Regions from separate parts of the Shinella sedimenti genome, predicted to be linked through region 3. Evidence: predicted binding sites of a transcription regulator. Region 3 holds the regulator's gene; each other region holds the start of a gene.
The links. Region 3 encodes PhoB, which activates phosphate uptake and scavenging genes when phosphate is short. Its sites were predicted from a motif close to TGTCATNNANCTGTCAT; they were not measured.
Positions count from the first base shown of each region.

Region 1 (9,805 bases), on a different contig from region 3:
CGGAATCGATTTTGAAAAGGTATCCGGTGACTCCCATGGCGCGATATGTATTCATCACAGGCGGCGTGGTTTCTTCCCTCGGAAAAGGCATCGCTGCAGCAGCACTGGGAGCTCTCCTTCAGGCCCGCGGTTACCGCGTTCGCCTTCGGAAGCTTGACCCCTATCTCAACGTTGACCCGGGCACCATGAGCCCGACGCAGCACGGCGAGGTGTTCGTCACCGACGACGGTGCGGAAACCGACCTCGACCTCGGCCACTACGAGCGCTTCACCGGCCGCTCGGCCACCAAGACCGACAACATCACCACCGGTCGCATCTACAAGAACATCATCGACAAGGAACGCCGCGGCGACTATCTCGGCGCGACCGTGCAGGTGATTCCGCACGTCACCAACGAGATCAAGAACTTCGTCACCGAAGGCAATGACGATTACGACTTCGTGCTTTGCGAGATCGGCGGCACGGTGGGCGATATCGAGGCGATGCCCTTCATGGAGGCGATCCGCCAGCTCGGCAACGACCTGCCGCGCGGCACGGCCGTTTATGTTCACCTGACGCTGATGCCCTATATCCCGGCCGCCGGCGAGCTGAAGACCAAGCCGACACAGCATTCCGTCAAGGAATTGCAGGCCATGGGCATCCATCCCGATATCCTGCTGGTGCGTGCCGACCGCGAAATTCCGGAAGCCGAGCGTCGCAAGCTCTCGCTGTTCTGCAATGTGCGTCCGACCGCCGTCATCCAGGCGCTCGACGTGGCCTCGATCTACGACGTGCCGCTTGCCTATCACAAGGAAGGCCTCGACGACGAGGTTCTGGCCGCCTTCGGCATCGAGCCGGCACCGAAGCCGCGCCTGGAAGCCTGGCAGACCGTTTCCGACCGCATCAGCACGCCGGAAGGCGAAGTGACGATCGCCATCGTCGGCAAGTATACCGGCCTGAAGGACGCCTATAAATCGCTCATCGAGGCGCTTTATCACGGCGGCATCGCCAACCACATCAAGGTCAAGCTCGAATGGATCGAGTCGGAGGTCTTCGAGAAGGAAGATCCGGCGCCGTATCTGGAGAAGGTGCACGGCATTCTCGTGCCCGGCGGCTTTGGCGAGCGCGGCTCGGAAGGCAAGATCAACGCGGCGCGCTTCGCCCGCGAGCGCAAGGTGCCGTATTTCGGCATCTGCTTCGGCATGCAGATGGCCGTCGTGGAAGCCGCGCGCAACCTCGCTGGCATCGAGAAGGCCTCCTCGACCGAATTCGGCAAGACGGCAGAGCCGGTCGTCGGCCTGATGACGGAATGGGTGAAGGGCAACGAGCTTGAGAAGCGTTCGGCGTCGGGCGATCTCGGCGGCACGATGCGGCTTGGCGCCTATCGCGCATCGCTGAAGGGCGGCACGAAGATTGCCGATATCTACGGCTCGACGGATATTTCCGAGCGTCACCGTCACCGCTACGAGGTGAATGTCGACTACAAGGACAAGCTGGAGAGCTGCGGCCTCGTGTTCTCTGGCATGTCGCCGGACGGGGTGCTACCGGAAACGGTGGAATATCCCGATCATCCGTGGTTCATCGGCGTTCAGTACCACCCGGAATTGAAGAGCCGCCCGCTCGATCCGCATCCGCTGTTTGCCAGCTTCATCGAAGCGGCCCTGGAACAGAGCCGCCTCGTTTGAGGTAGGATTTCAAAAAAAGCCCGGCATTTCTGCCGGGCTTTTTGTTATTCTGCTGCTTGCGGCAGCGGGCAGGCACCATCATTACAATCCCCTCCGGCGAGCGTGCGCTGGCCGAGTGCGACCGTCAGCACGGCACCGACGCAGGCGGCGATGGACACCCAGAAGCCGTTTTGCGGGCCGAACGTATCGACAGCCCAGCCGGCCACGAAGGCACCCAGCGCCATGCCGATGCCGATACCCGTTGTGACCCATGTGACACCTTCCGTCAGCATGGCCGCCGGCACGCGGCGCTCGACCAGCCCGAAGGCGGTTATGAAGGTCGGCGAAATCGCGATGCCGCTTATGAACAACGCGATTGCCAGCACCGGCACCGTACCGGCAAAGGGCAGCGGCAGGGCGGTGAGGCCGAGCACTGTCACGGCAATCATCATCTGCTTTTGCAGCGGCATGGACGGGTTGATCGCGCCGAGCAGGAGGCCGACGATGAAGGAACCGACGCCATAGACGCCGATGACGAGGCTTGCGGCGTTGGGCTGCCCGAGATCCTTGGTGATCGCCACCGCACTGACCTCGGCCGTGGCGAAGGTGGCGCCGACAAAGACGAGCGCGAGCGTGATGATCTGTACCGCCGGCAGGCGGATCGCCGACGTCTGCGGGCTGCCGCCACTTGCCGTGCGGATCGCAGGCTCCGTCGCGCGTTGCAGGACGAAGGCGAGGGTGCCGAGCGCGAGGCACACGGTGCTGACCAGCATGCCGGCTTCCGGAAAGAGCGCAACGGCGAGACCGACCGACAGCGAGGCGCCGGCGATATAGACCAGTTCATCGGCCGCCGATTCGAAGGCGAAAGCGGTGTTCATCTCCGGCCGGTCGCGGAAAAGCCCGGTCCAGCGCGCGCGCAGCATGGCCGGCATGCTGGGCATGGTTGCAGCGAAAAATGCGGAGGCGAAGAGCGTCCAGACCGGCCAGCCCTGGTTGGTGGCTGCAATCAGCGTCAGGAAGGCGAGCACGGAGATGGCCGTTGCGGGCGTGAGTACCGCAGACTGTCCGTAGCGATCGACAAGCCGGGAGACTTGCGGGGCGATCAGCGCATTGGTGAGCGCGAAGGTGGCCGACACGGCGCCGGCAAGCCAATATTCGCCATGCGCCTGCGACAGCATGGCGACGATGCCGATCGGCGCCATGGCGATGGGAAGACGCGCGAAAAAGCCTGCGGCGGAAAAACCTTTGGTGCCGGGCACGCTGAAAATTTCTTTGTAGGGGTTGGCCATGGCCTGCTCCTGCCTATTGATGATTATTGCCTACATACGAGGCGTATGTGAATGGGTAATTGCATACGTAGCGTATGTCAAATAAAATACGAGGCGTATGTGGAAGGGAGATGCCATGCGCAAGCCGCGCGAGGAAATGATCGCGGAAACACGGGCAAAGCTCATCGCCGCCGGCCGCCACGCCTTCGGGACGGTCGGCTATGCGGGCGCGTCCATGGATGACTTTACGGCGGCGGCGGGCCTGACACGGGGCGCGCTGTACCACCATTTCGGCGATAAGAAGGGGCTTCTCCAGGCTGTCATCCGGCAGATCGACGCGGAGATGACGGCGCGCCTCAACCGCATCTCCGCCGCCGCGCCGAACCGCTGGCAAGGCTTCGTGGACGAATGCGTCGCCTATATCGAAATGGCGCTGGAGCCGGAAATCCAGCGCATCATGTTCCGCGACGGTCCGGCGGTGCTGGGCGACATCTCGCAGTGGCCGACCAGCAACGGCTGCATTGCCGCGCTCAGTTCCAGCATCGAGCAATTGAAGGCCGATGGCCTCATGGTGGGGATCGATACGGAAGCGGCGGCGCGGCTGATCAATGGCGCAAGCAGTCACGCCGCCCTTTGGATCGCCAATTCGCAGACGCCCGAGGAGACGTCGCGGCAAGCCGTCGACGCGTTCAGAACGGTGCTGGATGGACTGCGCGCCGGCAAGGGGTGACCCCGCTCAAGGGCTTGCGGGCGCTTCCTCCAGTTCGCAGGCAGTGGTGCCGATGGTCATGGTGTTGCCGCGCCAGTCGATGGAACCGCCAAGCCAGGCGCGCAGCCAGATGGCCGGCAGCATGACGTCGCGAACGATCATGGCCGGCACCGACCAGCGCGACAGGCGCCAGCCCTTGGCGAAGGCGAGCGCGAGTTCTGGCAGGTAAATGCCCGCAAGCACCAGCAGCATCGCAGAGGGCAGGGTGCCGTAGCCCAGCGCCACGGCGATCAGGGCGAGAGAGAGCGGTGGTAGGACGCCGAGCAGGATTTCCGGTGCGAAAAAGCCGGGGAAGGTGACGCGGCGCAGGCGTGACCAGCGGCACTGGCGCGACCAGATGTCGTGGCCCGTGCGGCGGCCGAGCGGCTGTTCGAAAGGCGAGGACACCAGATGCACCTTGAGGCCGAGGCGGTTGACCAGCTTGGTGGAGGCAGCGTCCTCGGCGATCTCTGCATTGAGCGCGTGGATGCCGCCATTGGCATCCAGCATCGGCTTGTACCACAGCATGCTCTTGCCCTGCGCAAAGCCCAGCCCAAGCGCTTCGCCGGCATATTGCCAGCGGGCCTGCTGGGTGTTGAGGAAGGTGCATTCCACCTCCGCCCAGAAGCCATCCGGCCGCGAGCCGAGCGGCGTCGAGCAGACAAGGCCCGAATCGCTACGCCACCCGCCCATCAGGTGCTGCACGTAATCCTCCGGCATGAGCACGTTGGAATCGGCAAGAATCACCCAGTCGTGCCGCGCCGCCTGCCAGCCCTTCACGCAGTTGTTGAGTTTGGGATTGGCGCTGATGCGGTCGTCGCCGATGAGGATGCGCGCGGCAACGGCCGGGTAATCCGCTGCCGTCTTCTCGATTTCGGCAATGACCGGGTCATTGCCGTGGGCGACGCAGAAGAGGAGCTCGTAATTCGGCCAGTTCAGGCGAAAGGCGCGCGACAGCGTCTCGGACGTGAAGTTCTCGATGCCGCGAACGGGAATGACGATGGAGACGGACGGTTTCTTGCGCAGGTCCGGTGGTGGGAAGCCTGTCGCCTTGAGCCGCCTGCCGGCGATGAGAATGCTGGCAAGATTGGTCGCAACGAGGGCGCCCGAGGCAAGGGCGAAGGCCTGAGCCATGTCCATTCACGCAAACTCCTGTGAGCGCCGCATCTGGCGGACGCCGGGTTGGTTACGCGTGAAGAAACATCACTGTCACATGACACGGGAATGACGGTACTATCTCCCGGCCGTCATCGCGCGGCATTCATGGCCCGTGTGACCACGCTTGCGCGCGATAATCTTGTAATGCATGGCGGCGAAACACCTATGCGGGTTGTTGTAAATGTGGTTGATTGTCGTTTGCTCGGGATACCGGAGTGCGCTGCATGCGATCTGAAAAATACGTGATCGGGCTGGATTTGGTCCGATTCTTCGCAGCGTCGGCGGTCCTAGTTTTTCATCTGGTTTATATGATCGGCATACCTTCCGGAGATTCTTACAAGATTTCCGGCGGAATCGTTGCTTATCCGGAGATCGGGGGCATTCCGAGCTACGGCTGGATCGGGGTGCAGATTTTTTTCGTTCTGTCCGGCTTCGTCATATTGTTAAGCGCGGAGAACGTCACCGGCAGGCGGTTTCTGCACGGTCGTGTTTTGCGGCTCGTACCTGCCGCGTGGATTTGCGCGACGATATCTCTGTTCTGTCTTCTGATCTCTGACAACGATTCAGTGAGCGAATATATTATAAAGTGGGCAAAGAGCGTCTTATTCTCTCCAGCTGGCCCATATATTGACCATGTCTACTGGACGTTGGGGGTGGAGATCGCGTTCTACGCTATCGTACTGCTCTTCATTTCTGCCGGTAAAACACTCTGGTTATCGCCATTCATGCTGATTGTTGCCGTGGTGAGCGCGGTTTTCAATTTTGGAGACCTAGTGTTTGAACTTCTTCCCGCGCCGGACCGGTTCTCGGAGCTCACCATGCTGCGGTACGGTGTCTTTTTCGCTATCGGAGTCGGCCTCCATAGATGGTGGCGGCTGGGGCTGGACAAGCTGGTCTATGCGTTGATCAGTGTCGGAATTTTGGGGTCTATCGCCCAAATTACCTGGAATATGAGATCCTACGACGAGGTAATCGTTCCTCAGCGACTATTCTGGCTGTTGTCCTTCTGGCTGGGAATACTGGCGTTAATGTTCGCAAGTGTGCTTTATAACAAGGCGCTTGTTTCTCGCTTGGGAAAACACGCCCACGTGATTCGAAGCCTTGGGCTGATTACCTATCCACTCTATCTGGTTCACCAGACGGTTGGGGCGATTCTGATCGCAGCGTTCGTCGGCATGGGGCTAGGGCGATATCCAGCTCTTCTGATCGCTGTTTCCATTGTTTTGCTTCTTGCATGGTTGATCGTCAGGTTCGAGGCAACGCTGAGAGCGACGATGGAGCCACCTTTTGCAAGGGTATTGGCTCGGCTGCCGTTTCCTGGGGAAGCAAGAAGCTGAGCGTCGTCTTTCTCCCGCACGTCGATCAGCTCGCGCCGTTTCCGAAAGCGAAAAGGTCGGCGTCGGTATCGCCGTGGCCGCTGATGGCAGAGGAGACGATTTCGGCGGCTATCTGGCTGAAGGTGATGCCGTTGCCGCCGAAGCCCATGACGGCGAAGACCCGGTCGAGACCGGGCACGGCGCCGATGAGCGGCAGACCCGTGCGGGTGGTGCCGAAGGGGGCGGCCCAGACGAATTCGGGATCGGGCAGGGCCGTGCCGAGCATGGCTTCTGCCTTACGGCGAATGACCTTGGCCTTGCTTGCGAGCTTTTGGGGCGATGCGTAGGCGGTTTCGCTCTCCTCGTCCTCGCCGCCGACGATCAGGCGACCGTCGCGTGAACTGCGAAGATAGAGATAGGGGTCGGCACCTTCCCACACGATGCAGTCCTTCAGCCAGCCGGGCGCGTCCGTGCCGGGTGGGGTGGCGAGCGCCCAGGTGGACACGACGGAATGGTCCTCCTGAGCGAGCGATTTGAGAAATTCGTAGCCCGAACAGAAGACGATGTGGCCGGCAGACAGGATCTTGCCCTCCGCCGCCGCGAGAAAGACGCCGTCGCCGGTGGCGCGCAGGTCGGTTATTTCGAGCGGGCTTACCAGCTCCGCACCGCGTGCGACCGCGGCGCGCAGAATGCCCGCGGCCATCTGGGCCGGGTTTGCGGATGCGGAGATATCGCTGAGGATAGCGCCGGTACGGTCGAGCCCGAATTGCTGGCCGAGCGCGGCGGCGTCGACGAAATCGGCTTCGATGCCTGCGACGTGCCGCGCCTCCACCTCGCTGCGCAGCGCGCGGCTGCCATATTCGTCGCCCGCCAGGAACAGCGTCTTCTTGCGCTCGAAGGCGCAGGAAATGCCGAGATCGGTGACGATGCGCGTCAATTGCTCGACGGCGCGGGCCGACCGGCGCCAGGCACGATTGGCCTTCTCCACGCCGATCATGCCGGCAAGCTTGTGCAGGGGGATGTCGATCTCGTGCTGGATCATGGCCGTGCTGGCAAGCGTGCTGCCGCGAACGGGTGTGCGGCGATCCACGACCAGAACCGAACGCCTCCCGTCCGTGAGCGCATGTGCGGCGAGGGCACCGGAAATGCCGGCGCCGACGACGATCACGTCATACTCGCTCTTCGAAGGGGTGTGTGCGGCGCGAATGCCGATGCGCGGCGTGTCGGCCCAGAGCGGCCGGGATTCGTGCAACTGGCGCTGTTGGGTAATGTCGCGGGAACTGGAAATGACTGGCTCCGATGCTGAAATGCGCGGTTGCAATGTCGGTGCGGCGGAAAAGTTCCCGATGCGGCGCCGCGCTTGTGCCGGCGCTTGCATTGCGGGCCGAAAGCATGCAAAGCACGGGGCGCCTGAAACACGACCGGATTATCTGCCCATGACCGTGAGTTCGAGAACGCCCCGCCCGATCGACCATCTGGTGCTGCCGGTGTCCGACCTCGCAATTGCCCGCGAAAGACTGACGGCGCTGGGATTTACCGTCGCCCAGGATGCGCGCCATCCTTTCGGCACCGAAAACTGTTGCGTGTTCCTGTCGGACGGCAGCTATCTGGAACCGCTCGGCATTGCCAATCGCGAGGAATGCGAAGAAGCGGCGCGCGAGGGCAATGCCTTCGTCGCGCGCGATCAGGCTTTCCGCTTCCGCCGCGGGCTGGATGGCTTTTCCGGCATTGCCATGGCGACCAGCGACGCGCGCGACGACGACCGGCGCTACTCCGCGGCCGGCCTTTCCGGCGGCGCTATGCTGGAATTCTCCCGCGAAATGGTTCTGCCCGACGGGACGTCCGCGACCGGCAGCTTCCGGCTGGCTTTCGCGGCCGATCTGCGCAGCCCCGACTTCCTCTTCTTCGCCTCGCAGCGCATCCTGCCGCTGCCCGCCGACCGCAAGGCGCTCGAGGCGCACGCGAACGGCGTAACCGCGCTTTCCGAGGTGGTGCTGTCCGAACAGAATCCCACGGATTTCCAGTATCTGGTGCAGGAAGCTGCCGATGAGCGTGAGATCGAGGCCATGTCCTTCGGCATGTCGGTCTCGACACCGCGCGGCCGCATTACCGTGCTCAACGATGCCGGGCTGGAAGGGTTTTACGGGATCACGCCCGAAGCCGGCACGGACCGTGGGCTGAAGGGCCGGGCGGTCGTCTTCACGGTTGCCAGCCTGTCGGACTGCCGCCAACTGCTGATCGAGCGGGGCGTCGTCTTTACGGAGCGCGATGGCCGGCTCATGTTGCCGCCGGCGCCGGGCCAGGGTGCTCTCTTCGTCTTTGGAGAATGACATGAAAACGAATTCCACCGTCGTCGTCGGCGAAGGCGCCAAGAAGGTTACCTTCGCGCAGGACAAGCGCTTCTCGCTGATTGCCGGCCCCTGCCAGATGGAAAGCCGCGACCACGCCTACATGATCGCCGGAACGCTCGTCGAACTGACCGACAAGCTGGGCATCGGTCTCGTCTACAAGTCGTCCTTCGACAAGGCCAACCGCACCTCGATTTCCGGCAAGCGCGGCATCGGGCTGGACAGCGCCATGGAAATCTTCGCCGACCTGAAGAAGGATTTCGGCTTTCCCGTACTGACCGACATTCACACGGAAGAGCAGTGTGCGGTTGTCGCCGAGACGGTCGATATCCTGCAGATTCCGGCCTTCCTGTCGCGCCAGACCGACCTTCTGGTCGCCGCCGCGAAGACCGGGCGCACGATCAATGTCAAGAAGGGCCAGTTTCTTGCACCCTGGGACATGAAGAACGTACTCGCGAAGTTCACCGAGAGCGGCAATCCGAACGTGCTTCTGTGCGAGCGCGGCGCCTCCTTCGGCTACAACACGCTCGTTTCCGACATGCGCTCGCTGCCGATCATGGCCTCGCTTGGCGCGCCCGTCGTCTTTGACGCAACCCATTCGGTGCAGCAGCCGGGCGGGCAGGGCGGCTCCTCCGGCGGCCAGCGCGAATTCGTCGAGACCTTGGCGCGGGCAGCGCTTGCCGTCGGTGTCGCCGGCCTGTTCGTAGAGACGCATGAAGACCCCGACAACGCGCCGTCCGACGGCCCGAACATGGTTTACCTGAAGGACATGCCGCGGCTTCTTGAAAAGCTTCTGGCCTTCGACGACATCGCCAAGGCGTAAGCGCCATCAAACGGATGACACGAAGATGTGCCATCCGTTCTTCCGGCGCAGAGCGCCATTGTAATTTCCGCATGGTCGATTAAAAGTGGATTTTAATCGATTAATAAACCCGAACCAGGACGATATCATGACTGCTATCATCGACATCATCGGCCGCGAGATCCTCGACAGCCGCGGCAATCCCACCGTTGAAGTGGACGTCTATCTCGAGGATGGCAGTTTCGGCCGCGCCGCGGTCCCGTCGGGCGCCTCGACGGGCGCGCATGAAGCCGTCGAACTGCGCGATGGCGGCACCCGCTACCTCGGCAAGGGCGTGGAAAACGCCGTCGCCGCCGTGAACGGTGAAATCTTCGAAGCCATCGGCGGCCTCGACGCCGAAGACCAGATCGCCGTCGACCAGACGATGATCGAACTGGACGGCACGCCGAACAAGGCGCGCCTCGGCGCCAATGCCATCCTCGGCGTTTCGCTGGCCGTCGCCAAGGCTGCCGCCGAAGCCGC
Region 1 is NZ_JAKVIN010000001.1:13,395-23,199, forward strand. It holds gene pyrG (CTP synthase) at 36-1,664, shown strand; gene MKI86_RS00075 (MFS transporter) at 1,709-2,932, opposite strand; gene MKI86_RS00080 (TetR/AcrR family transcriptional regulator) at 3,048-3,641, shown strand; gene MKI86_RS00085 (ceramide glucosyltransferase) at 3,648-4,799, opposite strand; gene MKI86_RS00090 (acyltransferase family protein) at 5,042-6,154, shown strand; gene MKI86_RS00095 (NAD(P)/FAD-dependent oxidoreductase) at 6,180-7,385, opposite strand; gene MKI86_RS00100 (VOC family protein) at 7,570-8,463, shown strand; gene kdsA (3-deoxy-8-phosphooctulonate synthase) at 8,465-9,304, shown strand; gene eno (phosphopyruvate hydratase) at 9,432-9,805, shown strand, end outside.
Region 1: MKI86_RS00085 (ceramide glucosyltransferase) is a predicted target of PhoB. The motif match lies at 4,873-4,889, and genes of this name have one in related genera.

Region 2 (9,805 bases), on a different contig from region 3:
TTCCGCCGAGAAACGGAGCGCTGTGAAATCAACCTCGTGGTGGGGGTGGTCGCCTGGCCGCAATCTCTCGGGATTGCGGCCTTTTTTTATCGACCGAGCCCCCATCGGTGTATCTGGCACCCCGAGGGTTCCGTTGAAAAGCGATTTCCATAATTAATCCATATAAAATATGGAATTTCTGTATTTAATAAGCCGGAGCATTATTCTCAGCCAGAACTGGAAGCCACTCGGCATTCCCCACCGCTGGAGACACAAATGGCACGCCACATTCGCTTCAACGCCTTCGACATGAACTGCGTGGGCCACCAGTCACCGGGCCTGTGGGCGCATCCGCGCGACAAGTCCTCGAAGTACAAGGACCTGGACTACTGGCAGGACCTTGCCCGCACGCTGGAGCGCGGCGTCTTCGATGGCATCTTCATCGCCGACGTCGTCGGTTACTACGATGTCTACAAGGGTTCGAATTACCATGCCATCCACCAGGCCGCGCAGATTCCCGTGAACGATCCCCTCCAGCTGGCAGCGCCGATCGCGCTTGCCACGAAGCATCTGGGTATAGGCATCACCGCGTCGACGTCCTTCGAACACCCCTATACCTTCGCGCGGCGGCTTGCGACGGCGGATCACCACACAAAGGGCCGCGTGGGCTGGAATATCGTCACCTCCTATCTGGAGAGCGGGGCGAAGAATGTGGGGCAGGGCGGTCTTCGCCGGCATGACAACCGGTACGAAGTCGCCGCCGAATATCTCGAAGTGCTCTACAAACTCCTCGAAGGGTCCTGGGAAGAGGGCGCCGTTGTGCGCGATAGCCAAAATCGCATCTTCACCCATCCCGAAAAGGTTCACGAGATCGCTCACAAGGGCAAGTATTTCGAAGTGCCGGGCTACGGTTTGACGGAGCCGTCGCCGCAGCGCACGCCGGTGCTGTATCAGGCCGGTGCGTCCGGCCCCGGCAAGGCTTTCGCCGCCGCGCACGCCGAGTGCATCTTCGTGGCCGCGCCGACCAAGGCCGTGCTCAAGGCCTATGTCACCGACATTCGCCAGCGGATTGCCGACGCCGGCCGCGATCCGAAGAAGGTCTATATCTACACGCTCGTCACCATCATTACGGACGAAACGGAAGAGAAGGCGCAGAAGAAATTCGAGGACTACCGCGGCTACGTGTCCTATGATGGCTCGCTGACCTTCATGTCGGGCTGGAGCGGCATCGATTTCGGGCAGTATGCGCCGACCGACGTGGTGGAGAGGATCGAGACCAACGCCATCCACTCCTTCGTCGAGCACATTGCCGGCGGCGACAAGTCGTGGACCATCGACGAGTTGGCACAGTTCGGCGGCATCGGTGGCATGGGGCCGGTCTTTGTCGGATCGCCGGAGCGCATCGCCGATATCCTGCAGGAATGGGTGGCGGATACCGATGTCGATGGCTTCAACATCGCCTATGCCGTCACACCGGACAGTTTCGAGGATGTCGTCGGTCATATCGTGCCAGAACTGCAGAAGCGCGGCGCCTATCCCACGGCCTACAAGCCGGGAACGCTGCGGGAGAAGCTCTTCAGGGAGGGGCCATATCTGCCGAAGTCCCACCCGGCGGAGAGCTACAGGGATATCGAGGCGTTGAAACAGCGCGAAGCCGAGGTGATCCCGGCCGTGAAGATCGCGGGGTGAGCATGACCGTGCCTTTCCAGCACAAAGGACTGGCCCCGCCTGTCTTCGCCATCATCGGCGGTGGCTTCACCGGGGCGGCCTTGGCCTATCATCTCGACGGTCTTGTAGGTGCAGCGGCTGTCCGGATCGTCGTCTACGAGCCGCGTGCCACGCTCGGCGGCGGACTTGCCTATGACACGGCCGAACCGGTCCATCGCATCAATGTGCCGGCGTCGCGCATGTCGCTCATTCCGAGCCAGGGAGAACATTTTCAGGATTGGCTGCTCGAGACAGGCGCGCTCGATGACGATGCGGAAGCGACGACGCCCGATGGGCACGTCTTCGCGCGCCGCTCGACCTTTGGGCGTTACGTTGCAGCCCACCTTCAGCCGCTTCTGGCGGCGGGCGCTGTCGAACATCACAGGGCGCGCGTCGTCGCAATCGAGCCGGCAGGCAAGGCATGGCGGATCGAGGCGGAGGATGGCACCAGCCTCGTGGCCGACCACCTCGTCCTGGCGACAAGCCATCCGGGGCCGCAGGCGCCGGCTGCCATCGAGCGGGCGCTTGCCGGGCACCCTCGTTACGTCGCGGACGCCACGCGCCCATCGGCGCTCGCGGCGATCCGTCCGCGCGACCGTGTGCTTATCGTGGGAACGGGATTGACGGCGGCCGACATCATCGCGGCGCTCGACGCGGCCGGCCATTCCGGCATTATTACCGCTGTTTCCCGGCGCGGGTTGCGCTCGCGCGGCCACAATCTGCTCCCGCAGGAGCCGTTCGGCGAGTTCGTCGATCCGCCGAGCCGCACGGCGCGTGCTTTGTTGCGGCGGGTTCGTCGTACGATCGCGGTTGCGGAGGCGCACGGCGTGACATGGCATGCGGTCTTCGATCCGCTGCGGGCTCAAGGTGGCGACATCTGGCGCGCCTTGCCGGTTGCCGAGCGAAGACGGCTGGTGCGCTTTCTGCGGCCCTACTGGGATGTCCACCGCTTCCGCATCGCCCCACAGGTCGAGGCGGCCATCGAGCAGCGTCTTTCGACTGGTGGTCTCGGCTTTCATGCGGCATCGCTTGTTTCGGTCGTCCGCGAACCGGACGACACGATCGCGGTCACTTTTCGCCCGCGCCGCGGCGGTCTGCCCTTTAAAGGGCGCTACGATGCCGTCGTGCTGGCAACAGGGCCGGGGCATGGCAGCATCCTGTCCAGCCAGCCCTTTCTTGCCGGACTTGCCGAGGCCGGCGTTCTGAAGGTCGACAGCGTCGGTCTCGGCATAGCGGTCGATGCCGAAAGCCGCGCAATCGGCGAGGACGGCGTCAACGTCGGAGATATCCACGTCGCCGGACCGCTTGCCCGCGGCACGTTCGGGGAACTGATGGGCCTTCCCCAGGTGACGGAGCATGCAGTCTTCGTGGCCGAGCGGGTCGCAGCGGCACTGGCTCGGCCTGCCTCGCAAACGGTCACGGCGGGGGAATGCCGGATCGACTGAGGCGCGACGGCATGCACGTGGCTGCCGTCACAATACCTTCATGAAGCCTTCCTATCTCTAAGCCGCGCCGATGCTGGCCTCCCGGCCCGCACGCGCCTCACTGACCCCGGCGGCGGCCGCTTCCGGGCGCAGCTTCCATTGGCGGATACCGGTCATGTTCAACGATAATCATCTGAACCGCATCAAGGCGGAAATTGCCGACAGCTTCGACGAGGAGCTGGAAATGCAGATCGAGGAGGACCGATTGGACGACCTCATCTCTGAGGGCATGTCCGAGGCGCCTGCGCAGACGCTGGAGCGCCGCATCTATTTCCGCGAGCTGTTTCGCCTTCAGCACGAGCTTGTCAAGCTTCAGGATTGGGTTCAGCACCAGAAGCTCAAGGTGGTCGTGCTGTTTGAAGGCCGTGATTCCGCCGGCAAGGGCGGCGCCATCAAACGCGTCACCCAGCGGCTTAACCCCCGCGTCTGCCGCGTTGTCGCGCTGCCTGCACCGACCGAGCGCGAGCGCAATCAGTGGTACTTCCAGCGATACGTGCCGCATCTTCCGACGGCCGGCGAAATGGTGCTGTTCGACCGCTCCTGGTATAATCGCGCCGGTGTCGAGCGCGTCATGGGCTTCTGCACGCCCGACGAACTGGAGGAATTCTTCCGGTCGGTGCCGGAATTCGAGCGCATGCTCGTCCGCTCCGGCATCATCCTTATCAAATACTGGTTCTCGATCACCGACGACGAGCAGGAATTCCGCTTCCGCATGCGTATCCATGATCCGCTGAAGCAATGGAAGCTGTCTCCGATGGACCTGGAAAGCCGCGTTCACTGGGAGGACTACACCAAGGCCAAGGAAGAGATGCTGGAACGTACGCACATTCCCGAGGCACCCTGGTGGATCGTCGAGGCCGTCGACAAGAAGAGGGCGCGCCTGAACTGCATTGCCCACCTTCTTGCGCAGGTGCCCTACGAGGATGTGCCGAAGGCCGCTGTCGACTTGCCCGAGCGCGTGCGGCACGACGACTACATCCGCCGCGAGCCGCCGGACGAAATGTACGTTCCCGAGGTTTTCTGACGCGCGGTCATGTCCCTGGCCCTTCTGAATGAGAGTGAAAGCGGACATGCGCCCGGGCTCGTCGGCGCATGGCGTGGAGAAGGCGGCGGCCGCGTGCGGCCGATCGCGCCGCAGGATCTCGATACGGCACTGGCCGATGGCAGCGGGTGGGTCTGGCTGCATGTCGATCTCGTCGATCAGCGCATGCACGGTTGGCTGACCGGGCGCTGTGCCCTTCCCATCGCCGCACGTGCCGTCCTCGACGGGCACGACGAGAGCCTGGTGCTGGGCCATGAGGCGGGCACCACCCACGGCGTCGTGGTCGACCTGGAACAGGACATGGGACGCGTGACGACTGTCGTCGGACGGCTGCATTTCGCGCTGACCGACCGGCTTCTCGTCACGGCGAGGCGTCATCCGCTCGCCGCGGTGGATAGGGTGCGCCGCTCGTTCTCCGAGGGATTTGCGCCCGCCACGGCCTACGAACTGTTCGAAGGCATTGTCGCCGCCTTCTGCAAGAACACCAATCTTCGGCTCAAGGAGGCCTCGGGCCTGCTCGATACCATTGAGGATCGTATCGTCACCGAACGGCTGAGCGACGAACGGCGCAGCCTGAAGGAGGTCCGCCGTCTTGCGGTCTCCCTGCATCGGCCCGTCGCCGGCATGGTGGCGCTCTTCGATGAGGAGGACCGCGAAGGCTGGATGCTGTCGGAAACCGCTCATGCCGTGCTGCGCAGGCTTTCCCTGCGTCTCGAAAGGCTGGATCGCGAAATTGTCACCGTCAATGATCGCGCCCGACTGCTTCAGGAGGAAATGGCGGCCGAGCTTGCCGATGAGTCCAACCGCAGCCTTCGTGCGATGGCGATCATGAGCGCGCTTCTTCTGCCCGGCACGCTTGTCGTGGGCGTCTTCGGCATGAACACGGCCGGCTTGCCATTCAGCCACGGTGATTCGGGTTTCGGCTGGGCCGTGGCACTTGGGATCGCCGCGACCGGACTTTTCTACTGGTTGCTGCGGCGTGCCGGGATCAGCCTGCGCTTCTGAGGATTGCGAGACCGCGAAAAAGGGGCTTGCAATCTCATCTAAATTCTATTGTTTTAGTAGGGAAATGCAGAGTCACCGCTCGTCCCGCGTGGGGCGAGCCCTGGAATACCGCCTGATGCAACACAGGAGAGGAGCCGACAGATGACGCTTGTTCCAAGCCATTTCGCCCAGCAATCGCGAGAGACCGGAGCCCTTGCCCGCATCGCCGTGGTCGGTCGCGGCTTTACCGGCATGATGACCGCAATTGCCTTGCTGAAGACGTTCGACAGGCCGTTCCACCTCGTACTGCACGATCCCTATCCAAGGATCGATGGCGGCGAAGGCATCGCCCATGCGGCATCGCCGCTGCTGAACAGCCGGGTACGGGATCTCTCCATCGATCCGATCCTGCGCGATGATTTTCGGGCCTGGCTGGAAACGGACGGTCGCTGGGATGCGGGTGGTCAGACAGGCGCCGCTGGCGCGGTCGACCATGCGTTCGTTCCCCGTGAAATTTTCAGTGCGTATGTCTATCAGCGCTTCGCCGAGGCGCTGCGCGGGCGCACCGACGTCATCATGCAGGTCAGCGCGGAGAGCGTGGCCGCCGTCGAGCGGCACGCGCAAGGCGGATTGAATGTCTTCTCCGGCGGGGAGCGCGCGCGCTTCGATGCGGTGTTCCTGGCGACAGGTTATGGCCTGCGCGACGGGCGCGAGGACACGGCTGCGCAGGGAGCAACCGCAGAGGCGATCGTCATTGGCGGCGGGGTTCATGCGGTCGATCGCGCGCTTCGCCTGTTGGCGTCCGGCGGCGCGGCGCATGTGACGCTCATTTCCGCGTCCGGTTTCCTGCCCCAACCGCATACCGCGGCTGCCGTCGGCACTGTGGTGTCGGACAGGCCTTTCCCAAACACGTTGCGCGGGGCTTTCCGCTCGCTGCGCGAAGCGGCCAACCGCGCGGCCGTGGACGGATCCGGCTGGCAGGGGATCATGAACGATTTCCGTCAACGGGCAGGCGATCTCTGGAGAGGATTGACGCCGGATGAGCGCCGACGCTTCAAGCGGCACGTCAAGCCGATCTATGACAGCCATCGAAACCGTCTGCCGCCCGCCCAGTATGCACGTCTGCGTGAGGCGATCGCCAGCGGCGCGATTACCGTCCGAAAGGGCAAGGTCGAGCGCATCGCGACAAACGGGGTGCTCCTGTCGACGGCCGGAGGCCTACAGGTTCTTGCCGCCGACGTGACGATCGATTGTCGCATTCGGTCGGCGGATCTGGATTCGTCGCTGTTCAGGGCTTTGTTCTCCACCGGCGTCGCGCAGCGGGACGAACTCGACCTCGGCGTCTTTGTCGATGCCAGCGGCCGCGTGGTGAATGGCGAGGATCGTTTCGAAGGTCTTTTCGCCATGGGGCCGCTGGGCCTTGGCAGTCTGCCGGATATCGACCTCGTGCCGCAGATCGTGACGCAGGCCTATGCGGCGGCGTCGGCTCTCGCCGAGCGTCAACTCATCGGCGTCGATGTCGTTCGGGCCGAATGACAGCCCTCTTACGGGAGCACGGTGTCGATGGACGGGTGGAAGACTGGACGGTAACCAGCACGCAGCGCCATGACCGTCGAGGGCGGTGTCAGCAGGCCGTCGGCATGATCGAGGCCTCGCGGAGGCGCATACCCTTCAACGGTCCAGCGATGGGCGTGACCGCGGCGCATTGTGTAGGCGTCCGTGCCGGCCGCGACAACGGAACCGTCCGGCAGGGCGGACGGCGGACCCTCCATGGGATGCCGGCGCTTCTGCCCGTTTTCCAGACGTTCGGCATGGAGTTGAGCATCGATTTCCCGGGCCGAGGGTTGTTCTGCCGGATAGCAGGCGCGGAACTGTTCGGCCTGTGGCCGGCGGCAGAAGAAGCAGGGCCGATGCCCCGCGGCAAGGGCAACGGCTTCGTCCAGGAAGAAAAGCTCCGTCCAGCTGCGCGTGCTCATCACGTCGCGGCGGACGTTCTTGAAATCGCAGTCGCAGATGATCCAGGCCTTGCTCGTCCAGCGCCTCTTCAACAAAGTACGGGTAGCGGGGTCGTGGATGATGCCGCGATTGCCCGTGAAAAGGCCTCGTTGCGCAATGGCGACGATCTCGCCAAAGGGTGTGACGCGGTTCTGTAAACTCATAGTTGGCTCCGGCATGTCGGGCGCTTCCCCAACGTAGCATGACAGACGGAATTTTCGATGGACGCGACCCGCAATCGTGTTGCCTGACACAAAACAGGGCGCATAGAGGCAGACGCACAGAGTGCATATTTTCTATAAAAATAGTCAAATTAAGAAAGACGTGCCTGCTGATGCCCTGCCGGGTTTGCTATGCCTTTCACCATTCGAAGTCTCTGCCGGAGCGGGAACGATGAACGCGCATGTCGAAAACATTCTTTTCAACGCCGAAAACACGGCATTGCTCAACCAGCCAACGGATGCGGACAGCCTGAAGGCGGCCCTGCGCACGCTTGGCGGCGGCGTGAGCATCATCACGGCGGGCGAGGGGGAAACGCGCACAGGAGCCACCGTGACCTCCGCGACCGCCCTGTCCGTCGAGCCCGCGCGAATGCTGGTCTCTCTCAACCGTTCGTCCTCCACATGGCCCGTGGTCGAGCGCTACGGTCATTTCGGGATTAACATCGTCGGGGCGGCCCATGAGGAGATCGCCAACCAGTTCGCCGGCCGCGGCGGCCTGCGCGGGCCGGCCCGTTATCGCGGCGCCGAGTGGACAACGGCCGTCAGCGGCGCACCGCTGCTGGTCGATGCCGTTGCGGCGATTGACTGTGTCGTCGAAGAGGCCATCGAGCGGCACAGCCACGTTATCGTCATCGGCACCGTGCTGGCTATCCGCCTCGGCACGGGCCGTTCGCTACTATATCAGGATGGACGCTACCACGCGGTCGCTTGACGACGGACGCCGGAAACACGTCGCCCGCCGGCCGGAAAGCCGAATAATGCCTTTGACCCCGCCTGCCGCGCTCGATAGACGACAGTCATCGGCCGGGCAGGCGTGTTTTCCGTCACGCCCGCCGCCTGCACTGGTTTTCGACGGGAGGTCCCATGTCCGATCTTTTCGACGCGGCGCCGCGCACGGGCTCCATGCCGCTGGCCGCGGAAATGCGTCCGTCGACGCTGGATGACGTCATTGGTCAGCAGAAGGTGATAGGCGAGGGTACCATGCTGCGCCGGCGCATTGCGGCCGGACGGCTCGGCAGCATCATCCTCTACGGACCGCCGGGCCTGGGCAAGACATCCATCGCACGCGCCATCGGCAACATGCTCGGCAAGAACTTCCGCCCGCTGCATGCCGCGCACAACAATGTCGCCGATATCCGCAAGATCGCCGACGAGGCGCGCATGCGCCCGACCTTGCTTTTCGCGGATGAGGTGCATCGCTTCAGCGCCACGCAACAGGATCATCTGCTTGCGCTATGTGAGGAGGGCGTTGCAGACTTCATCGGTGCGACGACGGGCAATCCTTATCATACGCTGACACCCGCTCTCATCTCCCGCTCCACCATTCTCAAGCTGGAGCCGCTGACGATCGAGGAAATGGAAGAGGTCGTGCGGCGTGGCCTGCAACACCTCGCCGCAAACGGCGTCGCTGTCGATCTCCCGCCCGAACAACTACGTCGCATTGCCGGCCGGTCCGGCGGGGATGCACGCCGTGCGCTGACGGTTCTTGAAAGCCTGGCTGTCGGTCACGCGCCCGGCAAGCCCGTCGTCATTACCGAAGCGATGGTGGAGGAAGCCTATGCGGCTGCGCCGGTCAATCACGACCGCTCGGGCGATGCGCATTACGATGTGGTCTCGGCTTTCGTCAAATCGATGCGCGGCTCGGATCCCGACGCGACGCTCTACTGGCTTGCGCGGCTGATCCATGGCGGCGAAGATCCGCGCTATATTGCCCGCCGCATCATGATCCATGCCTCCGAGGATGTCGGGCTTGCGGACAACACCGCGTTGCAGACTGCGGTTGCGGCCCTCCATGCCGTGGAGAAGATCGGTTATCCCGAGGCGCAGATCGTGCTGGCCCATGCCGCCCTTCATGTCGCGCGGGCACCGAAATCCAACTCCGCCTGTCGGGGTATCTCGCTTGCGCTTGCGCATGTAGCGAACGAAGCGCCGTCGGCGGTGCCGATGCATCTGCGCGATACGCATTACAAGGGCGCGGCAGCACTCGGCCATGTCGGTTACGCCTTCCCGCATGATGACGGGCGCGGCTGGAGCGAGCAGGTCTATGCGCCGGATGTGCCCCGCGGCGCGCTTTACCAGAGCGATGCGCGCGATGCCGCGACCTTCGAGCGGCGTGCGGACGAACACTGGGAGCAGGTGACAGGGCGACCGACGCCCGGCCGGTTCGGCGCGAAGCGCTAGGACGGGGCGAGGCCTGCCCGCACGCGGTTCACGACCGTCCAGGCGAGCAGGACGCAGGCCATGGGCTGGATATGCCATGTCCAGTCCGGCAGGGTGCCGAAACCGGCCACAAGCGCGCCGAGCGCGCCGAAAAGCAGCGCCCTGTCGCTCTTGCCCATCGGTCCCTCGTAGCTGCGGCCCTTGCCGTGCGCGACGCCCAAAACGCCCGTGAA
Region 2 is NZ_JAKVIN010000005.1:77,142-86,946, reverse strand. It holds gene MKI86_RS12750 (SfnB family sulfur acquisition oxidoreductase) at 1-26, shown strand, start outside; gene MKI86_RS12745 (LLM class flavin-dependent oxidoreductase) at 256-1,668, shown strand; gene MKI86_RS12740 (FAD/NAD(P)-binding protein) at 1,671-3,131, shown strand; gene ppk2 (polyphosphate kinase 2) at 3,286-4,194, shown strand; gene MKI86_RS12730 (CorA family divalent cation transporter) at 4,204-5,217, shown strand; gene MKI86_RS12725 (FAD/NAD(P)-binding protein) at 5,359-6,732, shown strand; gene MKI86_RS12720 (hypothetical protein) at 6,741-7,355, opposite strand; gene MKI86_RS12715 (flavin reductase family protein) at 7,585-8,124, shown strand; gene MKI86_RS12710 (replication-associated recombination protein A) at 8,277-9,593, shown strand; gene MKI86_RS12705 (CDP-alcohol phosphatidyltransferase family protein) at 9,590-9,805, opposite strand, start outside.
Region 2: ppk2 (polyphosphate kinase 2) is a predicted target of PhoB. The motif match lies at 3,157-3,173, and genes of this name have one in related genera.

Region 3 (9,805 bases):
TGCGCGCGACCAGGTCCAGATCGCCGGCTCCTCCACCGTTCTTCCCTATGCCAAGATCGTCGCCGAGACGTTTGCCGAGACCTATCCGGACTTCAAGACCCCGATCGTCGAATCCGGCGGCTCTTCCGGCGGCCTGAAGGAATTCTGCAAGGGCGTCGGCCCGAACACCATCGACGTTGCCAATTCTTCGCGTCCGATCAAGGAAAGCGAAGTCGAGGCCTGCAAGGCCGCTGGCGTGACAGAGATCCAGGAAGTGAAGATCGGCTATGACGGCATCGTCTTCGCAACCGACAGCGGCAATGCCGATCTGAAGCTGGTTCCGAAGGATCTCTATCTCGGCCTCGCCGCCGAAGTCGTCGTTGACGGCAAGCTGGTCGCCAATCCCTACAAGAAGTGGTCGGAAGTCAACAAGGACCTTCCGGACGCCGAAATCGCCGCCTACATCCCGGGCGAAAAGCACGGCACGCGCGAAGTCTTCGAAGAGAAGATCCTGGCTGCCGGTTGCAAGGATGCCGGCGCGCTTGACGCGATCAAGGCTGCCGTTTCCGACGAAAAGGAACAGCACGCCAAGTGTGTCGCCGTTCGCAAGGACGGCCTGGCTGTCGATATCGACGGTGACTACACCGAAACGCTCGCCCGTATCGCTGCCAACAAGTCCGGCATCGGCGTCTTTGGCCTGTCCTTCTACGAAAACAACGCCGACAAGCTGAAGGTCGCCACCGTCAACGGTATCGTTCCGTCGACCGAAACGATCGCTTCCGGCGAATACCCGGTTTCGCGCCCGCTGTTCTTCTACGTCAAGAAGGCGCATCTCGGCGTCATCCCCGGCCTGAAGGAATATGTCGAGTTCTTCACGAGCGACGACATGATCGGCCCCGACTCTCCGCTGGCTGAATACGGCCTCGTTGCCGCTCCGGAAGCCGAGCGCGAAGAAATCCGCAAGGCCTTCGCTGACGGTAAGATCATGTAATGACCTTGGGTCGCCGCGGCGGTTTGCGCCGCGGCGACCTCTGGCTTTCGGGCGGCGACGCCCACGTCATGTTCTTCGACCGGGAATGGGGCGCCCTGTCGAACGGTCGGGGCGAGCGATTTGGCACGCTCAGGGCGGATGATCTCGCCAGGAGACTTTCCTAAAATGAGTATTTCCTTTCTTTTGCTCATCATCGCCGTGATCGGCGTGGCGGGCTATCTTTTCGGAAGCTGGCGCGCCAACGCGCTTGCCGGCGGCAAGCTCTCGAGCTTGCATTCGCGTCCGGGCTACTACGGTTCCTTCGTCGCTATCTGGTCGATCCTGCCGGCTCTCGTCGTGATACTGGTCTGGATCATCGCAAGCCCGATCTACATCAGCTCGACGGTTCGCGGCGGCTTTCCTGAAGAGGTCAAGGCCACGTCGCAGGCCGAGCAGAACCTCGCCTACAACATGATCGGCGCCATTTCGCGCGGCCTGAACACGCTGTCGGCCCAGGAGCGCGAAGCGATGTTCGCCGATAGCGCGACCGCCCGCACCGTTCTGGCTGCCAAGGGTGTTCCGCTTGCGGCCGATCCGGCGCCGTACATGCTGACATCCGCCGACGATCTCAACCGCATGACGCAGGCGAGCAGCACCTTCCTGTCGATCCTCGTCATCATCGCGGCCCTTGCCGGCGCCTTCCTCTCCTATCGCGCCATTGCGCCGAAGTTCCGCGCTCGCAACCGCGTGGAGGGTGTGATGCTGGTCAGCCTCATCGCGGCGTCCTCCATCGCGATCCTGACGACGGTCGGCATTGTGGCCTCCATGGCGACGGAAGCCATCCACTTCTTCAACATGGTTCCGGCCTGGGAATTCTTCTTCGGAACGACCTGGGATCCGCGCTTCGCCGCAGCGGGCGCCACGGCGTCGGCCGGTCAGTTCGGCCTGATCCCGTTGCTTGCAGGCACGCTCTATATCGGCTTCGTCGCCATGCTGGTCGCCGTGCCGGTCGGTCTCTTCGCCGCCATCTACATGTCGGAGTACGCCTCGCGGACCGTGCGTTCCATCGCCAAGCCGCTGCTCGAAGTGCTCGCGGGCATCCCGACCATCGTCTACGGCTTCTTCGCCCTTATCACCGTCGGCCCGTTCCTGCGCGATATCTCCGCACAGCTGAACGGCCTCGTCACGGGCAACTATGCGAGCTTCATCCAGGCGCAGAGCGTTCTGACGGCCGGCATCGTCATGGGCATCATGCTCATCCCCTACGTCTCCTCGCTATCGGACGACATCATCACCGCAGTGCCGCGCGCCCTGCGTGACGGTTCGCTCGGTCTCGGTGCCACCCGCTCGGAAACCATCAAGCGGGTCATCATGCCGGCCGCACTGCCGGGCGTTGTCGGTGCACTGCTGATGACTGCCTCGCGCGCTATCGGCGAAACCATGATCGTGGTGCTCGCGGCCGGTGTCGCCGCCCGCATGCAGCTCAATCCGTTCGAGCCGATGACAACGGTGACGGTCAAGATCGTCAACCAGCTGACTGGGGACCTCGAATTCACCTCGCCGCAGACGCTGGTGGCCTTCGCGCTCGGCATCACGCTGTTCGCGATCACGCTTTGCCTGAACATCTACGCCCTCTACATCGTGCGCAAATACCGGGAGCAGTACGAATGAGCCAGGTCTCCACCAGCCCCTCCATGGCTGCCGTCGGCGCCTCCGCCAAGCCCGAACGCCGCGATATCGGCCTGCGTGGCCGCTATGCCGCCGAACGCCGCTTCCGCTTCTACGGAATGGCAGCAATCGCCTTCGGCCTCCTGTTCCTCTTCCTCCTGCTGTTTTCGGTCGTCTCCAAAGGCTACACCGCATTCCAGCAGACGATGATCACGATCCCGGTCGAGTTCTCGCAGCAGATCATCGACAAGAACAACGAGCGCGCCACCAATCCGCAGAAGCTCGTGACCGCGAACTACCCCGTCGTGGCGCGCAACGCGCTCGCCAAGGTGCTCGGCGTCAGCGAAGACGACCGCGCCGGCTTGAAAGCCGTCAACGGCATGATTTCCGACAGCGTGCGGGTGCAGCTGCGCAATCTCGTGACGGCCGATCCGTCGATCATCGGCACGACGCAGAACGTCACCTTCCTGGCGCACGGCGATCTCGACTCCGCCTTCAAGGGGCAGATCGATCTCGGCGTGCCCGAAACGAACCGAAAGGTCTCCGACAAGCAGGTCGGCTGGATGAACCAGCTTGCCGAAAGCGGCGCCCTTTCCAAGCACTTCAACACCGGACTCTTCACCAACGGCGCATCGAGCCGTCCGGAGGCCGCAGGCGTGGGCGTCGCCCTCATCGGTTCGCTCTACATGATGCTGATCGTGCTGGTGCTGTCGCTGCCGATCGGCGTGGCCGCCTCGATTTATCTCGAAGAGTTTGCCCCGAAGAACCGCTTCACGGATCTCATCGAGGTCAACATCAACAACCTCGCCGCCGTACCTTCCATCGTCTACGGTCTGCTCGGTCTCGCCGTCTTCATCAACTTTGCCGGCTTTCCGCGCTCGGCGGCGCTGGTCGGCGGTCTGGTGCTGACCCTCATGACGCTGCCGACGATCATCATCGCGACCCGCGCCGCGCTGAAAGCCGTGCCGCCTTCGATCCGTGCAGCAGCACTCGGGCTCGGTGCCTCCAAGATGCAGACCGTGTTCCATCACGTCCTGCCGCTCGCCATGCCGGGCATCCTGACCGGCACGATCATCGGCCTTGCCCATGCGCTCGGCGAAACCGCGCCGCTGCTCCTCATCGGCATGGTCGCTTTCGTCGCCGACGTCCCGGCAACGCCGATGGACCCGGCAACGGCTCTTCCGGTGCAGATCTACATGTGGGCGAACGAGGCCGAACGCGCCTTCGTGGAGCGCACGTCGGGAGCCATCATCGTGCTCCTCATCTTCCTCATCCTCATGAATGTCGGTGCGATCCTCCTGCGCCGCCGTTTCGAACGACGCTGGTAGAAGGACCGGTCATATGAACATGATGTCAGAAGCAGCAGTCGAGAAAGCCCTGGACAGACAAATGAACGACATTTCCTACAAGATGATCGGCAAGGACGTTTCGGTCTATTACGGCGAGAAGCGCGCCCTCTACGACGTGAACCTCAACGTCCGCGAAAACACCGTTACCGCGCTCATCGGCCCTTCGGGTTGCGGCAAGTCGACGTTCCTGCGCACGCTCAACCGCATGAACGACACGATCGACGGCTGCCGCGTGACCGGCCGCATCACGCTCGACAGCGACGATATCTATGATCCGAACATCGACGTCGTGGAACTGCGCGCCCGCGTCGGCATGGTGTTCCAGAAGCCGAACCCGTTTCCTAAGTCGATCTACGAGAACGTTGCCTATGGTCCGCGCATCCATGGCCTCGCCAAGGCGAAGGCCGACATGGACGCCATTGTCGAGCAGAGCCTGCAGAAGGCCGGCCTGTGGAACGAGGTGAAGGATCGCCTGCACGAAGGCGGCACGGGCCTCTCCGGTGGTCAGCAGCAGCGCCTGTGCATCGCCCGCGCCGTCGCCGTCAGCCCGGAAGTCATCCTGATGGACGAGCCCTGCTCGGCGCTCGACCCGATCGCCACCGCCAAGGTCGAGGAACTGATCCACGAGCTGCGCACCAATTTCACGATCGTCATCGTGACGCACTCCATGCAGCAGGCGGCCCGCGTGTCGCAGCGCACCGCCATGTTCCACCTCGGCAACCTCGTCGAGGAGAACGACACCGACAAGATGTTCACCAACCCGGATGACCAGCGCACGCAGGACTACATCATGGGCCGCTTCGGCTGACGTTTTCGTCGCCTTAGCCCCTGAAACCCGCGTGTATTAAGGACAGAACGATGTCATCGACCCATATTGTCTCGATTTACGACGAAGAACTGAAATATCTCTCCCGCCGCATTTCCGAAATGGGCGGCACGGCCGAGCAGATGGTGGCGGATTCGGTCCGCGCCCTTGTTTCCGCCGATGCGGCGCTGGCCCAGAAGGTCATTTCCGAGGACGTGATCCTCGACAATGCCGAACGCCAGATCAACGAGAAGGCGATCGTCACCATCGCCAAGCGCCAGCCGATGGCGGCGGACCTGCGCGAAATCATGGGCACGATCCGCATTGCCGCGGAGCTGGAGCGCGTCGGCGATCTCGGCAAGAACACTGCCAAGCGCGTGATTGCCGTGCAGAGCTCGGGCATGCCGCGCAAGCTTGCCCGCGGTCTCGAGCATCTGGCCGAACTGGCGCTGATGCAGCTCAAGGAAGTACTCGATGTCTTCGCCACCCGTTCGGTGGACAAGGCCAAGGCCATCCGTGAGCGCGACGACGAGATCGATGCGATCTACACCTCGCTGTTCCGCGAACTCCTGACCTACATGATGGAAGACCCGCGCAACATCACGCCCTGCACCCATCTCCTGTTCTGCGCCAAGAACATCGAGCGCATCGGCGACCATGCGACCAACATTGCCGAAACCATTTATTACATGGCGACCGGCTCCCAGCCCGAGGGCGAGCGCCCGAAGGACGACACCTCGACATCCGTCGTCACGGCCGATGTCTCCGAAGCTTCCGAGTAAACTGGATAGGGTTCTCTACATGGTGCCCAGAATAGCCGTCGTGGAAGATGAGGAGGCGCTGAGCGTCCTCCTGCGTTACAATCTCGAGGCGGAAGGTTTCGAGGTGGATACGATCCTGTCCGGCGACGAGGCGGAGATGCGCTTGCAGGAGCGCATGCCCGATCTTCTCATCCTTGACTGGATGCTGCCTGGTGTTTCCGGCATCGAGCTGTGCCGGCGCCTGCGCCAGCGGCCGGAAACTGAGCGCCTGCCGATCATCATGCTGACGGCGCGCGGCGAGGAGAGCGAACGCGTGCGTGGCCTGGCCACGGGTGCGGATGACTATGTGGTCAAGCCCTTCTCCACGCCGGAACTCGTCGCCCGTGTGCGGGCAATGCTGCGCCGTGCCAAGCCGGAAGTCGTGTCCACGGTGCTGCGCTGCGGGGATATCGAACTCGATCGCGAGACGCATCGCGTTCATCGCCGCACGCGTGAAGTGCGCCTCGGCCCGACGGAGTTCCGCCTCCTGGAATTCCTGATGACCTCGCCCGGCCGCGTCTTCTCACGCTCGCAGCTTCTCGACGGTGTCTGGGGGCATGACATTTATGTCGACGAGCGCACGGTCGACGTGCATGTCGGCCGTCTGCGCAAGGCGCTCAACTTCGCCAACATGCAGGATGTCATCCGCACGGTCCGCGGCGCCGGCTATTCGCTGGAAACCTGAGCGAACGCAATTCCTCCCGAGGACGGAAATGGGCCCTTCGGGGCCTGTTTGCGTCTCGGCGTGCCACTTGCCGCACAAACGAAAACGGAGCCTTCCGGCCCCGTTTCTATTCTTCTGTCGCTAATGTCACCGCGCGCGGCGGCGCTCGGCCGAAGGCTGGTAGGCGAGGCGTTGGTGATAGGTGCAGTACGGCGAGTTGTCAGGGGATTCGCAGCCGCAGAAATGGAAGTCGTCGTTCAGCGGATCGCCGATCGGCCACTTGCAGGTGCGCTCGGTGAGCTGCGTCAGTTCCAGCTTGCGCGACATCGGTACCACGACGTTCTTGCCGCTGATGACGACGGGCAGGTTCTCGGTCTCTACGTCGAAATCGGTGTCGACTTCGTCCTTGGTGAGCGCATTGCCCACCGGCCGGCTGACCGGGCGGGGGGCGTTGGCCGGGCGCGCTGCGAAGTTCGAGGGGCGCGGGGTGGTCGCCGCCGGGCGCTTCGGACGGGCCGAAGCCGGCGTGCCGCCAGCCTTGGCGCGGCCCGGTAGGTTAAGCCGGTGCACCTTGCCGATGACGGCGTTGCGGCTCACGCCGCCGAGCTGCGCAGCGATCTGGCTGGCGCTGAGGCCCTCGCTCCAGAGCTTCTTGAGTTTCTCGACCCGCTCGTCTGTCCAGTTCATGCTCTCGTCTCCGTTCGGCGCTCGCTATGCGGGAATCCCTCATCGCGCCACGAACGAATTCGCAGCCTGAGCGCCCTAACTCTGGTGGTGACTAGTTCCGCCGCATGCAGTCTAGTAATTGGCCCTTAACCTAGAGTCCGGGGGACTCTGTGACAAGAGTCGGGGGAATCGGGGCGAATCGATTTCGGAGTTTTCCCCAACTTGCTGGTAGGGTGTGACTCGATAGCGACACTGTCCATGGATGCCGTGAATCCTCACCCTGCGGGAGGTTCAGTGCGATTTGGAGCTATGCATTTTATTGACATCACGACATGAAATGCAGATAGTGCAGCATGCCGCCGCAAGGCGGCTTTTGATTTTTCTGGCAATCGGAAAGTCAAGCCCCTGAATTTCTTTTCCGCATCCCTTTTGGAGGATACGCGCCATGGCCGATGCCGCGCCGCTCTATGAAACCTATATGCGTGCGCCGCTCCGGTTCACGCACGGGGAGGGCGTCTGGCTGGTCGACGAGAAGGGCGACCGATATCTCGATTTCGCCGCCGGCGTGGCCGTCAGCTCGCTTGGGCATGGTCATCCCCATCTCGTTTCCGCGCTGAAGGAGCAGGCCGACAAGGTCTGGCACCTCTCCAACCTCTATGAGGTTCCGGGTCAGGAAAGCCTCGGCCGGCGGCTGACGGACGCAACCTTCGCGGAAAAGGTGTTCTTCACCAATTCGGGTGCGGAAGCGCTGGAATGCGCGATCAAGACCGCGCGCCGCTACCATTTCGCCAAGGGGCATCCCGGCAAATACCACATCATCACCTTCGAAGGCGCGTTTCATGGCCGCACGATCGCGACCATCGCCGCGGGCGGACAGGAAAAGTACATCGAGGGCTTCGGCCCCAAGGCGGCGGGCTTCCTGAAGGTTCCCTTCGGCGATATCGCCGCCGTAAAGGACGCGATCACCGAGGAAACCGCCGCAATCCTGATCGAGCCCGTTCAGGGCGAGGGCGGCCTCAGGCCGGTGCCGAAGGAGTTCATGCAGGAGCTGCGCCAGCTCTGCGACGAATACGGCCTGCTGCTCATCCTCGATGAGGTGCAGACGGGCGTTGGCCGCACGGGCCGCTTCTTCGCCTATGAGCATTCCGGCGTTGCGCCCGATATCATGGCAATCGCCAAGGGCATTGGCGGCGGTTTCCCGCTCGGTGCGTGCCTTGCGACGGCCGAAGCGGCATCCGGCATGGTGGCCGGCACGCACGGCTCCACCTATGGCGGCAATCCGCTCGCCATGGCCGTCGGCAATGCCGTGCTCGACGTGGTGCTTGCCGATGGCTTCCTGGAGCATGTGCGTGATGTCGCGCTGGTGTTCCGTCAGGGCCTCGCGGCGCTGCAGGATCGCTTCCCTGACATCATCGAGGACGTGCGCGGCGAGGGCCTGATGCTCGGCATCAAGGCGCGGATTCCTGTCGCCGATCTGCTGAAGGCCGTGCGCGCTGAAAAGCTGCTTGCCGTACCGGCGGGCGACAATGTGCTGCGCCTTCTGCCGCCGCTGATCACCACGGCGGAAGATGCACGCGAAGGGCTTGCCCGCATTGAGCGGGCCGCCGAGAAGCTGAGCGCCGCCAAGGCTGCCTGAGCGCACAAGGGACTGGGACAGGATACATCATGGCCAAGCATTTTCTCGATCTTTCCGCCGTTTCGGAAAGCGATCTCCGCGTCATCATGGACGATGCGCATGCGCGAAAGGCCGCCAACAAGGCCGGCACCGAAACCAAGCCTTTGGCCGGCAAGATGCTTGCCATGATCTTCGAGAAACCCTCCACCCGCACGCGCGTTTCGTTCGACGTCGGCATGCGCCAGCTCGGCGGTGAGACGCTGTTCCTGTCGGGCACGGAAATGCAGCTCGGCCGCGCCGAAACGATCGGCGACACGGCCAAAGTCCTGTCGCGCTATGTCGACGCCATCATGATCCGCACGACGGATCATGCACGCCTGCTGGAACTGGCGGAGCACGCCACGGTGCCGGTCATCAATGCGCTGACGGATCTCACGCATCCCTGCCAGATCATGGCCGATGTCATGACCTTCGAGGAGCATCGCGGTTCGAGCAAGGGCAAGACCTTCACCTGGACGGGCGATGGCAACAACGTGCTGCACTCCTTCGTGGAGGGCTCGGCCCGCTTCGGCTACACCATGAAGATGGCCGTGCCGATGGGCTCCGAGCCGGATGACAAGATCCTCAACTGGGCGCGCGACAACGGCGGCAACATCCTGCTCGGGCACGATGCCGAGGCGATGGTCGACGGTGCCGATCTTGTTGTCACCGACACCTGGGTTTCGATGAACCAGGAGCATCGCGCCCGCGGCCACAACATCTTCCAGCCCTATCAGGTCAATCCGCAGCTCATGGCGCGTGCCGGCAAGGATGCGCTCTTCATGCACTGCCTGCCCGCCCATCGCGGCGAGGAAGTCACCGACGAGGTTATCGACGGCCCGCAGTCGGTGGTTTTCGATGAGGCCGAAAACCGCCTGCACGCACAGAAGTCCATCCTCGCCTGGTGCTTCGGAGCCGTTTGAGGCCGTCTTGAAAAACGGCGCTGGCGGCACGATCTAGGGCCTATCGCAGAGGCGTCGCAAGGCGCTTTCACTGGCGCATGCCCGCCTGGTATGGAATGATCCCGGCCGGCAAATGCGCAATCACGATAGAGTGCTGCCCCAAGCGGCCGGGCCTGGCGCCCGCCGGTATCGCGGCGCGTGAAGGAGTAGAATGATGATGGCGGAAACCGCCCTGAAACTCGGTGAACCCGGCTATGCCGGCGATGACCACGTCCTGCCGTTCCAGGTCGAGGGCCTGGATGTGCGCGGCCGCGCCGTGCAGCTCGGCCCGATGCTGGATACCATTCT
Region 3 is NZ_JAKVIN010000003.1:323,091-332,895, forward strand. It holds gene MKI86_RS08955 (PstS family phosphate ABC transporter substrate-binding protein) at 1-970, shown strand, start outside; gene MKI86_RS08960 (hypothetical protein) at 970-1,134, shown strand; gene pstC (phosphate ABC transporter permease subunit PstC) at 1,136-2,620, shown strand; gene pstA (phosphate ABC transporter permease PstA) at 2,617-3,945, shown strand; gene pstB (phosphate ABC transporter ATP-binding protein PstB) at 3,959-4,774, shown strand; gene phoU (phosphate signaling complex protein PhoU) at 4,825-5,553, shown strand; gene phoB (phosphate regulon transcriptional regulator PhoB) at 5,573-6,256, shown strand; gene MKI86_RS08990 (GcrA family cell cycle regulator) at 6,383-6,922, opposite strand; gene MKI86_RS08995 (aspartate aminotransferase family protein) at 7,347-8,537, shown strand; gene argF (ornithine carbamoyltransferase) at 8,567-9,478, shown strand; gene MKI86_RS09005 (Hsp33 family molecular chaperone) at 9,675-9,805, shown strand, end outside.